DNA from 3 places in the Paenibacillus pasadenensis genome. Region 1 is predicted to be linked to each of the others. Evidence: predicted binding sites of a transcription regulator. Region 1 holds the regulator's gene; each other region holds the start of a gene.
The links. The regulator Rex, encoded in region 1, represses fermentation and respiration genes when NADH is low (regulators of the CRP and FNR family bind a similar motif). The targets are predictions, from matches to a motif close to TTGTGAAATATTTCACAA.

Region 1 (4,619 bases):
TGCTGCCGCGCACGATCCAGAGCGGCTCGTCCCACACATACTTCTCGGCGGAGGCGACCTCCGTCAGCCCCGCCTGCTCCTTGGCCAAGCTCGCCGCCTGCGCCTCGCCTTGCCAGACCGGCTGCTGGATGCTCCGCAGCTCGGCATGGATCAGCGCCAGCAGCAGGATCAGCGCCAGCACGGCGACGACCGTCCAGCCCCGGCGGGTAAAGTACCAGCGAGGACTGCGGCTGCGGGCCATCAGGCCCCGGCGAGCCTGCGGTAGCAGGCTTCGGCTTCAGCCAGGATCTTCTCCTCGTCGAGCAGCAGGCAGACGCCGCCCTGCACGACCTGGCGTCCGTCGACCCAGACGTCGCGCACGTCGCGTCCCGAAGCGGAATAGACGAGATGGGAGACGATGTCCGTGCGCGGGTAGAAATGCGGCTGGTCGGCGTCCAGCGAGATGAAGTCGGCCTTGAGTCCCGCCTTCAGCGCGCCGAGCTCCGGCTGCCGGATCGTCGCCGCGCCGCCGAGCGTCGCGAGCTGAAGCGCCTGCATCGCCGGCACGACGGTCGGGTCGCCGCTGACGCCCTTGTGGACGAGCGCGGCGAGCCGGATCTCGTCGAACAGGTCGAGATTGTTGTTGCTCGCCGCGCTGTCCGTGCCGAGCGAGACGGCGACTCCGGCCTTCAGCAGCTCCGGCACGCGGGCCACGCCGCTCGCGAGCTTCAGGTTGCTGGCCGGATTGTGAGAGACGGCGACGCCGCGCTCGGCGAGCAGCGCGATCTCCTCGTCCGTCAGATGCACCGCATGGGCGACGAAGCTCGGACGGGAGAACAGGCCGAGACGGTCGAGATGCGCCACCGGGCGCAGGCCGTACTCGCGCAAGTTCTGCTCGACCTCGGCGCGCGTCTCCGACATATGCGTATGCATCGGCAGGTCGAGATCATGCGCCGCCTGCACGAACGCTTCGATGAACGCCGGCGGGCACGTATACGGCGCATGCGGGCTCATCATCGTCGCGATGCGGCCGTCCGCCGCGCCGTTCCAGTCCTTGGCGAACTGGACCGCCTCCGCCAGCTTCTCGCGCTGCACCTCTTCCGGGCAAAGGCCGATCGCGCCGCGCATCAGCACGCCGCGCATGCCGGAGCGCTCCACGACCTGGGCGACCTGGTCCATCCGGTCGTACATGTCGACGAATGTCGTCGTGCCGCTTTTGAGCATCTCCAGCACGGCCAGCGAGGTGCCCCACTTGACGTCGGCGTCCGTAAATTTCGCTTCCATCGGCCACATGTAGTCCTGCAGCCACGTCTGCAGCGCCTCGTCGTCCGAGAAGCCGCGCAGCAGCGACATCGCCGCGTGGCCATGCGTGTTGATCAGTCCCGGCATGTAGACGCGCCGGCTGCCGTCGATCCGCACGGAGATCGCGTCGGCCTCCTGCGGACGCTCTTCTCCGATATAGACGATGCGGTCGCCGTCGACGACCATATGGCCGCGCACGACCGGCTGGGCTTTGTCCATCGTCACGAACGTCCCGTTTTCAATCCACCATTTGCTCATGTTCATCCGTCCCGTCTTTATCCATATAGTAGGCCAAGCTCAGCAGCTGCGTCGTGAAGTCGGCGTAGTGGATCCGCACCTTGTCCGGAGCCTTGAGCACGACCGGCGCGAAGTTGAGGATGCCCGTCACGCCCGCCTCGATGAAGCGGTCGGCGACGTTTTGCGCCTCCGCGGCCGGCACCGTGATGATGCCGATCTGGATGCCGTCCTCCCGCACCTTGTCCCGCAGCCGCTCGATCGGCAGCACCTCGAGCCGGTTGATCCGCATGCCGATCTTGGCCGGGCTCGCGTCGAACACGGCCGTGATCTTCATGTTGTCCTTGAGGTAGCTGCTGTAGTTGCACAGCGCATGGCCGAGGTTGCCCGCGCCTGCGAGCGCGACCTTCATCGGCTGGTCGAGCTTCAGGATGCCGCGGATCTTCTCGATCAGATAGTTGACGTCGTACCCGACGCCTTTGCGTCCGAACTCCCCGAAGTAAGCCAGATCCTTGCGGATCTGGGCGGGATTGAGATCGAGCTTGCGCCCGAGCTCCTGGCTGCTGACGGTCTGCACGTCGCGCACATGCAGGTCGTTCAGCACCTGCAGATAGACCGGCAGCCGCCGCACGACCGCTTCGGATATCGGTTTGCCCTGCTTGCTCATCGCTGCTCGGCCCCCTTCGCTTCGTCCTGCAGCCATTCCCTCATGCGGGAAGTGAACTGCTCGGCATGCATCGTTTCAATTTTAGGCCCTGGCAGCGAATAGAGGAAGTGCTTTCCATAAAAGGTATCGATGACGCGCGTATCGTACAGCAGCACGATGCCTTTGTCGCGGGACGTGCGGATGAGCCGGCCGAAGCCTTGCTTGAAGCGGATGACCGCCTGCGGCACCGACAGCTTCATGAACGGATTGTGGCCCGCCTCCTGCAGCAGCTCCGCCTTGGCCTCCTGCAGCGGATGGTTCGGCGGCTGGAACGGCAGCCTCACGATCGCCAGGCAGACGAGCGCGTCGCCGGGAATGTCCACGCCTTCCCAGAAGCTGCTCGTGCCGAGCAGCACCGACGCCGGCTGCTGGCGGAACAGCCGCGTCAGCTTGCTGCGGTTGCTGCTGTCCACTCCCTGGCCGAGCACCTGGATGCCCGCTCCGGCTAGCGCTTCCTTGAGCGGCTCGTACACTTCCTTCAGCATCCGGTAGCTGGTGAACAGGACGAGCATCCGTCCGCCCGTCTCGACCGCCGCAGCGGCCAGCGAGCCGAGCAGCTTGTCCATGTAGGCCGGATCGGCAGCCGCTCCCTTTACCTTGGGAAAGTCGCGCGGGATCATGACGAGCGCCTGCGAGCGGTGCTGGAACGGCGAAGGCAGCTGCACCGTGCGCGCCTGGCGCTCGTCGCCAAGCTTCAAGCCGAACTGCTCGGCGGCGTACTGGAACGTCTTCTGCACGGTCAGCGTCGCCGACGTGATGACGACGCTTTTTTTGCTGTCGAAAAAATGCTCCCGGATCTGCGCGCTCACATCGGCCGGCACCGTATGCAGCTGCACGCTCTTCGTCCGCGCGCTCTGGTAGGACTCGATCCAGTACACCATTTCCGGCTTGTCCGCCCGCACGAACACCTTGAGCTCGTCGCGGATGCGCCCGGCGTCCTTGACCGCACCGGCAAGATCGGTGATCATGCCTTGCAGCGACAGGTCGTCCAGCTTGTCCTTCATGTCCGAGCTCATCTTGTCCAGCACCTTGACGACCTGGTTCATCTCCTTGAAGAACAGCGACTCCTCGAATTCGATCGCTTCCCAAGCTTTGGGGAGCGCGCCGGGCTTGAGCCGCAGGATCGTCTGTCCCGCCTCGGCCGCGCCGCCTCCAGCGCTCGGCGAAGCGAGCGCCTGCAGCAGCTCGAACAGCTTTTCCCACGTATCCTTGAGCGAGCCGAAGCGCGGGATGACCTCGTCGAGCTGCTCCGTCCATTTGGCGACCTCGTCGGCATCCTCGCCCTGGATCTGCATCCGCAGCTGGGGCAGCAGGCCGTTCCTCGAATCCTTGGCCAGCCGGTTCGCCAGGTTGAGGAAGCCGTAGAAACCGAGCTGCTGTCCCAGATGCTTGCCGGCCACCTCCTCGAGCTGATGGCCCTCGTCGATGACGAGGTATTCGTAGGACGGCAGCAGCCGGTGGTCGGCGCGGATGTCGGTGAACAGCAGCGAATGGTTCGTGATGACGATGTCGGCGAGGTTCGACTCCTGCTTGGCCCGGTGGTAGAAGCAGCGCTTGAACCACGGACAGGCGCGGTTCAGGCAGGAATCCGCGTCGCTGGAGACCGTGTTCCAGAACTCCGCGCCGCGGTTGCCGAAGTTCAGCTCCTCCTGGTCGCCCGTCTCCGTCTCGCCGAGCCAGACGAGCATCTGCGAGGCGGTCTGCCGCTCCTCGCTGCCCGCCGCCAGCTCCAGCGTTTGCAGCCGCGTCTCGAACTTGCGCAGGCACATGTAGTTGCCCCGGCCCTTGAAGACGCTTGCGCGGAACTTGAACGGCAGCACGTCGCGCAGCAGCGGCAGGTCGCGTTGGCGCAGCTGCTCCTGCAGATTGATCGTGTGCGTGCTTATAACGATCTTGCGCTCGTTTTTGATTCCGAAATAGAGCGAAGGAATGAGATAGCCGAGCGATTTGCCCGTGCCGGTGCCGGCTTCGATCAGCAGATGCCGGCTGTTCTCGAAGGCGTCGTTCACTTCGCGGAACATCGTCGTCTGCGCCTCGCGCTCCTCGTAGTCGGGAAACAGCGTCTCGAAGCCGGTCTTGACCATCTCCAGGTAGTCCTCGAAGCTGGCGTCCGCAAGCGGATTGGCCTGCTCCTCCTCGCGGGCAGACTCCTCCTCGGTCCAGTCCCCGGCCGACATCGCCACGCCGCGATAGTACTTGTGGGAGTCCGTATCGAGCGCGGAGAGGAGCTGCTTGGCTTCAAGCTCGAGCGCCAGCAGCCAGCCGAGATCGCTGTCCCGGATGAAGGAGGCCAGATGCTCGACGGTCAGCAGCGGCAGCGATCGGAGCTTTTTCAAGCACTCCGAGAACAGGATCGCCGTCGCCATCGCATCGCTGTCCGCCCGGTGATGCTGGTCGT
Region 2 (4,619 bases), on a different contig from region 1:
TGACGGCGCCGACGGAGCTTGCTGCCGCGGCCGGCGAAGCGTCGGCGGCCGCGGGCGAGGCGGCTGCGGCCGCTGAGGTTGAGATCGAGCAAAATCGCTACGCTGACGCTGAAGAAGAAGGCGAGGAAGGCGGCATCGCTGACGCCGCTAGTGCCGGCGGCATTGGCGAGGAAGGCGACGTCGCTGACGCCGCTAGTGCCGGCGTCGATCTTGAGGGAGACGATATCGACGATGACGATATCGACAGTTGGATGTAGCAGCCGCGCGGTTTTTGCGCATCCGGCTGTGCTCCGACCAGGAGCCGGCTTTGCCGGCTCGCCTATGGTTTTAGCGCATGGAACCGCTCGAGCGGTTCCATGCGCTTTTTTTACGCCTAATCCGACAAGGCCCGCATGATGTTGGATTTCGCCTCTGCCGCAATCGCTTCATTCCCGTCATCGACCGCTTGCATCAAGATCAGGATGGGGATGTATACCGCGATCAGCCGCGCCAGCAGCTTCGTTTCCTCGTCCGCTCCTCCGTACGTCTCGAAAAACGCGCCGCGAGCGCAAGGCGGCAAAAAGCTATAAGCAACGCTCAAATCGCAAGCCGGATGGCCTACGTTCAGATCGCCCCAATCAATGATGCCGGAAACGATCCCGTTCTCATTCACAAGCATATTTTTGAAATGAAGATCGCCATGCAGCAGCACATTCACCGACTCGACACGGTCCTTTTGCAGCCTGCCCATATACGCTTCGATCGCATCGGACTCCTCCGGCGACAAGTGTTCAACCACCTTCGATAGAAATCCCGTCATTTGCACTTTGCGCGACGCGATGTCCGTCAAGTTTCGATGATCTTGCCGAGCTCCGCCCTTCAGCGCCGCCTGCACGGGAAACTCATGCAATCTGCGCAAAAATTTCGCCAGCTTTTCTACCGATAAAGCCCGGCGTTCTTCCGTCAAGCCGATGGGGAAATCTCCTGGCACGTAGGCATAGCCAAGAAATGGCGCCGGGTATTCGTCACTTGCTTCGCCGTAAAACAACGGTTTCGGATAGGGGATGGTCATATAGGGCTCCAGCTTCGGCAGCAGCTTCCCTTCTATACGAATCGTGCCGATTGCAAATGTTCTTCTTGGAAACCGGAACACGTACTCATCCCCGATGAGAAAAACCGTATTGTCCCAGCCCCAGCCCAAACGCTTCACTTGCTTCGATGACAGCTGAGGAAATTGTCTGCCGATCAGCGTCCGCGCCTGCTCCTCGTCGATCTCCCACTCCGCATCCCATAAATTCGTTCCTCCCATGAATAGTCCGCCTCCTCGTTCCTTATGTTATTTAGATGTCTACATTCCCTAAAAGTTACGCATGACGGCCCGTTAGCTTAACAAGCGGCCCCGAGCCGTGTCCGCGCCGGCAACCGCCTCGCGCAAATCTGCCGCCCGCCGCGAAATGGCGCCATTTTTCCGGATGGCGTCTGCGGGGGCGCATAAAACGCTTGCGGCCTGTAAATTCTGTCGAGGGAATCCTCATTTTTCTTTTGCAGTTCCGTCGTTTAAGTTGTAAACTTACGTGTAGAAGTTCCGGGCCGTTTACGGGCCGACAACGCAAAGACCGGGAAAGCGACCGACCCTCGTCGTTCGCGGCCGGGTGCAGCAGGTCAGCGGGTACGGGCAAGATTTTGCGCCTTGTTTTGTGAAATTTGGTACAAAGCCGTCCCGGCCCGCGAGCCTGCCGATCCCGCAGCGAAGCGAATTGCCTCCCCGACCGGCCGTCCAGCGGCCGCATGGGGGCGGAACCGCATTTCCAGAGTAAAGGAGGAAGTATTTCCATGTCCGACAACCAAACCACTCCAGCGGTGGCGACGCAAGAGCCGGCCGCCGCGCAGCAGCGCGACATTCTTGACCAGCTCATGAAGCCGGAAGTGCAGCAGTCCCTTACGGTGCTCGTCGACAATCTTCCGAAGCTGGCCGAAATCGTGACCCTCATGACCAGCTCCTATGACGTGGCCAAGTCCCTCGCTACCGACAAGGTGCTGCTGAGCGACTTCGGCGGCGGCCTGGGCGAAATGGTCAAGCCGATCGTCGACAAGACGAAAACGGTCGCTCAAGCAGCGATCGAGGCAGGCGACCATGCGGCCAACGAGTCCAACACGGTCGGCCTGTTCGGCATGCTGCGCATGCTCAAGGATCCGAACGTGCAGCGCACGCTGCGCTTCACGCAGGCGTTCCTCGAAGCGCTCGGCGAAAAGGAAAAGCAGAAGAACTAGAACGAATCCCGTCCTCCCGCGCGGAGGCCGATAGAACGTGAACGGAGGATGAACATGGCCAAGCATATTCTTATCCTGGGCGGCGGCTACGGCGGACTTCTCGCTGCCACGACGGCGCGCAAGCATTTTACGCCGGAGCAAGCCCAGATTACGGTCGTCAACCGCATCAATGCGCATCAAATCATCACCGAGCTGCACCGTCTGGCCGTCGGCAACCTGTCCGAGGGCAACGTCGCGCTGCCGCTCGACAAGCTGCTGCGCGGCAAGGACATCGACCTGAAGATCGGCGAAGTGACCGAGATCAAGCCGGACGAGAAAACCGTCAAGCTCGGCACGGGCACGACGCTGTCGTATGACGCGCTCGTCATCGCCCTCGGCACCGAAACGGCCTTCTTCGGCATCCCGGGCCTGCAGGAGCACAGCTTCACTCTCAAGTCCGTCGCCGATGCCAACAAGCTGAAGGCGCATGTCGAGGCTTCCGTGGCGAAATACAAGCAGTCCGGCGACAAGGCCGACCTGACCTTTGTCGTCGGCGGCGGCGGCCTGACGGGCATCGAGCTCGTCGGCGAGTTCGCCGACATGCTGCCGGGCCTCGTGAAGCAGCACGGCATCAGCTACGATGACGTGTCCCTGTACTGCGTCGAAGCCGCTCCGACGATCCTCCCGGGCTTCCCGGCCGAGCTGGTCGAGCGCGCGACGACTTCTCTCGAGAAGCGCGGCGTCGTCTTCAAGACGGGCCTGCCGATCACCGAGATGAAAGGCAAGACCGTTTCCCTGAAGGACGGCAGCACGATCGAGTCGAGCACGGTCATCTGGACCGGCGGCGTGCAAGGCACCGCTGTCGTGGCGAACTCGGGCATCGAGGTCAACCGCGGCCGCGCGACGGTGACGGAAGGACTGCAGTCGACGTCCCACCCGGATGTCTTCATCGCCGGCGACAGCGCCGTCGTCATGGGTCCGGAAGGCCGTCCGTTCCCTCCGACGGCTCAGCTGGCCTGGCAGATGGGCGAGCTCATCGGCTACAACCTGCATGCCTACTTCAACGGCTATCCGCTCGATACGTTCCAGCCGGTATTTTCCGGTACGCTGGGCTCGCTCGGCCGCAAGGACGCGATCGGCACGATCGGCGGCAACCAGACTCGTTTGAAGGGCCTGCCGGCTACGCTGATGAAGGAAGCCTCCAACATCCGCTACCTGTCGCATATCAACGGCCTGTTCTCCCTGGCTTACTAAGCGATTCGGCAAGCAGCCGCGCGGCAAGGAATTCCGATTCCTTCCGCGCGGCTTTTTCGTTCTCAGAGCCTTGTCCGAGGCGGGCGCGGCTCTTTGCCGGGCTGCGATTCGTTTATCGCTTTCCCGTTCCGGGTAAGAAGAACCAGATGCCGCAAGGCCACCCTTACCGAAAAGGAGCGATCAGACATGGCAGATGGACTGAGCGATAAAGTAAAAGGCGCCGTCAACAAAGCAAAGGGCGAGGTCAAGGATCAATGGGGCAACGCGACGGACAATCCTCGCCTGCAGGCGGAAGGCAAGATCGACAAGGCGAAGGGCGAGGTGCAGGAGAAGATCGGCGAGCTGAAAGACCGTAGCTAGTAAGGCGCGTATCGCGCGCCGCCAGTAAGGCGCGTATCGCGCGCCGCCAGTAAGGCGCGGTCCGGCAGAGCGCCGCCAGTAAGGCGCGGTCCGGCAGAGCGCCGCCAGTAAGGCGCGGTCCGGCAGAGCGCCGCCAGTAAGGCGCGGTCCGGCGGAGCGCCGCCAGTAAGGCGCGGTCCGGCAGAGCGCCCGCCTGAACCGCCGCCGCTCGACTCGGCAAGTCATTCCCGATCCCACCCGATAAGCTTCCCTGCTGCGCAAGCAGCGCGGCGGAGCTTGTCTTTTTTGTTCCGCTGCAAGCGGAGCTGCGCTCGGCTTGCGGCGTCATGCCGCCGCCTGGCTGCCTGGCTGCTTGGCTGCTTGGCTGCCTGCTGTCGGCCTGAGCGGCGCCATTTGGAGCGGGCGAGCCGTTCGTTCGGGAGGAAGAGGCGATTTTCCGCCCTGCGTTTGAAATGAGGGTTTTGAAGCGGGATATTCCGCATTATTGTTTGGTGGACCTCTACAAATGTTCGGTTTATTAGCAACCTCTCCCTCTTTTTTGACTCTTTCTTGACCAAAAAAGCCCAATCGGACGGATTTATCCGTTCGATTTCGTCGTTCTTCGCTATTTTATGCGGATTTCCTTTGATAAGGGCCATTTTTCGCACGGCGCCCGAGCCTTCGGCGTCCGCTAATGCGGTGCCTGCCCGCTGCTCCTCGGCATGCTTCGTCGCATCGAGCACGGTTGAATCGCGCCGGCTGAACGTCTGAATTCGGCGGCTGGCCGCACCCGGCCG
Region 3 (4,619 bases), 2.4 Mb from region 1:
CAGTCCGTCGTCAGGTCGAGCCCGTACTGCAGGCAGGTCTCGTAGATCGTCGGGAAGCGATGGCGCACCATCTCCTCGGATTCATGCGTGACGTCGAGATAGACAAATGTCGCGCCGGTCTGCTCCAGCTCGCTGACGATCGCGTTGGCGACGACGTCGCGCGGCGCGAGCTCCAGCTGCGGGTGGTACCGCTCCATGAAGCGCTCTCCGTGGATGTTGCGCAGCACCGCTCCCTCGCCGCGCACCGCCTCGGAGATGAGGAAGCGCGGCGCGCCCGGATAACAGAGCGTCGTCGGGTGGAACTGGATGAACTCCATGTCCCGGATGTAGGCGCCGGCCCGGTAGGCCATCGCCACGCCGTCGCCGGTCGCCACCTCGGGATTGGTCGTATAGCGGTACATCTGCCCGGTGCCGCCGGTGCAAAGGATCGTCGCCTTGCCGCGCACGAACACCCGGCTTCCGTCCGGCTTCTGCACGAGCGCGCCGCAGCATTCGCCGTCCCGCGTGATGAGGTCGATCGCGAAATGGTCGTCCCATACCTCGATGTCCTCGTTCGCCAGCGCGCGCTCGGACAGCGCGCGCACGATCTCGTAGCCGGTCGCGTCGCCGTTGGCGTGCAGGATGCGGCGCTGGCTGTGCGCGCCTTCCTTGGTCAGGGCGAACTCGCCGTTCTCGCGGTCGAACTGCGTGCCCATGTTGATGAGCGTGCGGATGCCTTTCGGCCCTTCATGGACGAGCACCCCGACGGCGTCCTCGTCGCATAGCCCGGCTCCGGCGACGAGCGTATCCTGAAGATGGAACTCCGGCTTGTCCTCGTCGGAGATGACGGCCGCGATGCCGCCCTGGGCGTAGCGGGTATTGCTGTCGAGGAGCGATTTTTTGGTGATCATGAGCACCGAGCCGCGCTCGCTCGCCCGCAGGGCGGTGAAAAGGCCGGCGATGCCGGCCCCGATGACGATGACGTCCTTCTCGACGACAGGCAGGGCGTCCAGGTCGAGCTCCACCAGATATCTAGGAATCATAGGTCGGTTCTCCTCCGAACATGGGAGTAGCGCATGGCTACTTGACCAGCAGCATGCGCTCCAGGGACAGACGGGCTTTGTCGGCAACCTGCGGCGGCACGTAGATCTGCGGAGACATGTTCTCCAGGCAGCGCACGAGCTTCTTCAGGTTGTTGACCTTCATGTTCGGGCAGACGAGATACTTCGTGGCGAAATGGAACGTCTTGTCCGGGCTGTCCAGGCGAAGCTGGTAGCCGGTGCCGTCCTCGGTGCCGACGATGAATTCCTTGTTCGGCGATTCCTTGCAGTATTTGATGATCGCAGTCGTGCTGCCGACAAAATCTCCGAGCGCGACGACTTCCGGACGGCATTCGGGATGGACGACAAACTCCGCGTTCGGATATTTGGCCTTCATCTCCTCGACGTCCTTGACAGTCAGCATGTCATGCGTATTGCAGTAGCCTTCCCAGATGATCATCTTTTTGTCCGTCTTCTGCTGGACGTAGTGGCCGAGGTTTTTGTCCGGCACCCAGATGATCTCGTCGCCTTCGACCGAGTTGACGACCTTGACGGCGTTCGCCGACGTGCAGCAGATGTCGGTCTCCGCCTTGATTTCGGCCGAGGAGTTGATGTACGTGACGACCTTGGCGTTCGGATGCTGGGCCTTCAGTTTGCGGAGCCCGTCGACGTTGACCATGTCGGCCATCGGGCAGCCGGCGCGCTCGTCGGGAATGATGACCGTCTTGTTCGGAGCGAGAATCTTGGCGCTCTCCCCCATGAAGTGCACGCCGCAGAATACGATCGTGTCCGCATCCGTCTCAGCGGCCTTTTGGGCGAGCAAAAAGGAATCCCCCCGGAAATCGGCCACTTCCTGAATTTCGTCCCGCTGGTAATAGTGGGCGAGAATGATCGCGTTGCGCTCCTTCTTGAGCTGCAGCAGCCTCTCCCGCAATTCCCGGTTTTGCTCTGCCTTGCGTTCCAGAGCCAGTGCTTCCACGGCGCTTCCTCTCCTTCGGTCCATCGAGTCGCCAGCCGATTGTCACGCCGAGCCGACCCGTATAGTATGCGGCATTCGTCCCCGTCTCAATAGGGAACGGAAGCCGTTTCAAGCAAGTGAAATGATTCACATGTTACAAAGAAGTGACGAATCAGTACACCTAATTTACACTTCGCCGGGTACACTGTCAACCGACGGTTCAAGCGATTTCAAGACCATTTCCCAGGAAATTGAAACGGAAAGAAAAAAGCTCCCCGCAAGTGCGGGAAGCTGGGGAAAATCAGCGCTTGCTGGGATCGTAAGGCTCGCCGACTGCGGCCGGAGCCCGGCTCTTGCCTGCGGCGATCGCCAGCACGAGCAAAGTCAGCACGTACGGCAGCATGTACAGGAACTCGTTCGGAATCGACTTCGACCAGTCGAACAGGCCCGCCTGGAAGCGGAGCGCTTGCGTGAACCCGAAGAACAGCGCCGCTGCGGCCGCGCCGATCGGATGCCAGCGGCCGAAGATGACCGCCGCAATCGCGATGAAGCCTTGGCCGCTGATCGTCGTGTGCGAGAAGTCGTACGTCGTCGTCAGCGAGATCGTCGCGCCGCCGAGGCCGGAGAGCGCGCCGCTCAGCAGGACGCCGATGTAGCGGTACTTGGTGACGCTGATGCCGACCGTGTCGGCCGCGCCCGGATGCTCGCCGACCGAGCGCAGGCGCAGGCCGAAGCGCGTGCGGTAAAGCGCGTACCAGCTGACGAAGACGAGCAGGTAGCACAGGTACGTCGTCGGGTACGCCTTGAACAGCGCGTCGCCGATCAGCGGGATGTCCGACAGGAACGGCACGTTGTACTTGGTGAACGCGATGCCGGACAGGTTCTCCGTCTGGCCCGAGCCATTGAACAAGCTCTTGACGAGGTAGACCGTCAGGCCGAGCGCCAGGATGTTGATGACGACGCCGATGATGACCTGATTGGCCTTGAACGTGATCGTCGCGACCGCATGCAGCAGCGAGAACGCCGCTCCGAGCACGATCGACATCAGCACGCCGAACCAGGCCGACGCGCCGCCGAGGCCCCACTCATGGCCGTAATAGGTGAAGACGGCGGAGCTGAAGGCGCCGATGATCATGAGGCCCTCGAGGCCGATGTTGACGACGCCCGAGCGCTCCGAGAAGATGCCGCCGAGCGCGACCAGAATGAGAGCGGTCGAGAAGACCAGCGTCGTATTGAGCAGAAGACCGATTGTATCCATCTAGGCCGCCTCCTTCCTTTCTTCGCGCCGTTTGCGGAAGAACGGCTTGAGGAACCATTTGACGATGCCGTGGCTGGCGACGAAGAAGATGACCGCCCCGATGACGATGCGGATGATCTCGTTCGGTACGTCGGCCTCGAAGCTCATGCCGGTGGAGCCGTAGCTGAGGAAGCCGAACAGCAAGCCGCCGAAGATGATTCCGAACGGATTGTTGCCGCCGAGCAGCGAGACGGCGATGCCGTCGAAGCCGTAGCCTGGCAAGGCGTTCATGACCGCCATCGACTTGAACACGCCGAGCGATTCGAACGCGCCGCCCAGGCCGGCGAGCGCGCCGGAGATCATCATCGCCTTGACGATGCTGCCCTTGACGTTGATGCCGGCATAGTGGGCCGCGTCCGGATTGAAGCCGGAGGCGCGCAGCTCATAGCCTTGGCGGGTGCGCCACAGGATATAGTAGAAGACGAACGCGCACAGCACCGCGACCAGCGTGCCCCAATGGACGCGGGCGTTGTCGAGGATGCTGACGAGCCAGTCCATCGAGGCCGAAGCCGTCTCCTGGACGTCCTTGGAGCGGTTCTGTCCCGGCTCGACCATGACGACGCGCACCATGTAGTTGGCGAGGTAGTAGGCGATCCAGTTGAGCATGATCGTCGAGATGACCTCGTTGACGCCGCGCGAAGCCTTCAGCCAGCCGGCGATGCCGGCCCAGAGCGCGCCGGCGATGCCGCCGACGATGACGGCGAGCGGCATGTGGATGAACCACGGCAGGTCGAGGTTGATGCCGATCCACGTGGCGGCCGTCATGCCGGTGATGAACTGGCCCTCGGCGCCGATGTTGAACAGGCCGGCACGGAACGCGAAGGCGACCGCGAGACCGGTGAAGATGAGCGGCGTAACTTGGCGGATCGCTTCGCCGAAATCGTACTTCGAGCCGAAGATCTTGTTGAGCATCGCTCCGTACGCTTCCCACGGGTTGTAGCCGCCGAGCCACATGACGATGGCGCCGACGAGCAGGCCGAGCACGATCGCGACGAACGGCACATAGGTCTCCTGCTTGGTGAAGATCTTGTTGAACGCTTGCACTTAGCTTTCCCCCTGTCTAAGGGCGGTATCGGACGCGGCGCTGCCGAGGGCGTTGCCCGCCATCATGAGGCCGATCTGCTCTTCGTTTTTCTCGTCGGCATCCATCTGGCCCATGATGCGGCCCTCGTAGATGACGGCGAGACGGTCGGAGAGGCCGTACAGCTCCTCGAGCTCGAACGAGACGAGCAGCACCGCCTTACCGGCGTTGCGGGCTTCGATCAGCTGCTTGTGCACGAACTCGATCGCGCCGACATCAAGGCCGCGGGTCGGCTGCACGGCGATGATCAGCTCGGGATCGCGC

Region 2: the regulator Rex is predicted to act here: its motif matches at 1,675-1,692, upstream of B8V81_RS01955 (DUF1641 domain-containing protein).
Region 3: the regulator Rex is predicted to act here: its motif matches at 2,113-2,130, upstream of nadA (quinolinate synthase NadA).

What each region holds. Positions count from the first base shown of each region.
Region 1 is NZ_NFEZ01000004.1:2,459,487-2,464,105, reverse strand. Features, by position in the region: gene B8V81_RS20185 (cell wall elongation regulator TseB-like domain-containing protein) at 1-241, opposite strand, end outside; gene B8V81_RS20180 (amidohydrolase) at 241-1,545, opposite strand; gene B8V81_RS20175 (redox-sensing transcriptional repressor Rex) at 1,520-2,182, opposite strand; gene dinG (ATP-dependent DNA helicase DinG) at 2,179-4,619, opposite strand, start outside.
Region 2 is NZ_NFEZ01000001.1:432,340-436,958, forward strand. Features, by position in the region: gene B8V81_RS25575 (hypothetical protein) at 1-257, shown strand, start outside; gene B8V81_RS01950 (phosphotransferase) at 374-1,288, opposite strand; gene B8V81_RS01955 (DUF1641 domain-containing protein) at 1,813-2,250, shown strand; gene B8V81_RS01960 (NAD(P)/FAD-dependent oxidoreductase) at 2,305-3,483, shown strand; gene B8V81_RS01965 (CsbD family protein) at 3,670-3,843, shown strand; gene B8V81_RS01970 (hypothetical protein) at 4,065-4,619, opposite strand, start outside.
Region 3 is NZ_NFEZ01000004.1:47,757-52,375, reverse strand. Features, by position in the region: gene nadB (L-aspartate oxidase) at 1-1,022, opposite strand, end outside; gene nadA (quinolinate synthase NadA) at 1,060-1,998, opposite strand; gene B8V81_RS09875 (ABC transporter permease) at 2,279-3,235, opposite strand; gene B8V81_RS09870 (ABC transporter permease) at 3,236-4,318, opposite strand; gene B8V81_RS09865 (ABC transporter ATP-binding protein) at 4,319-4,619, opposite strand, start outside.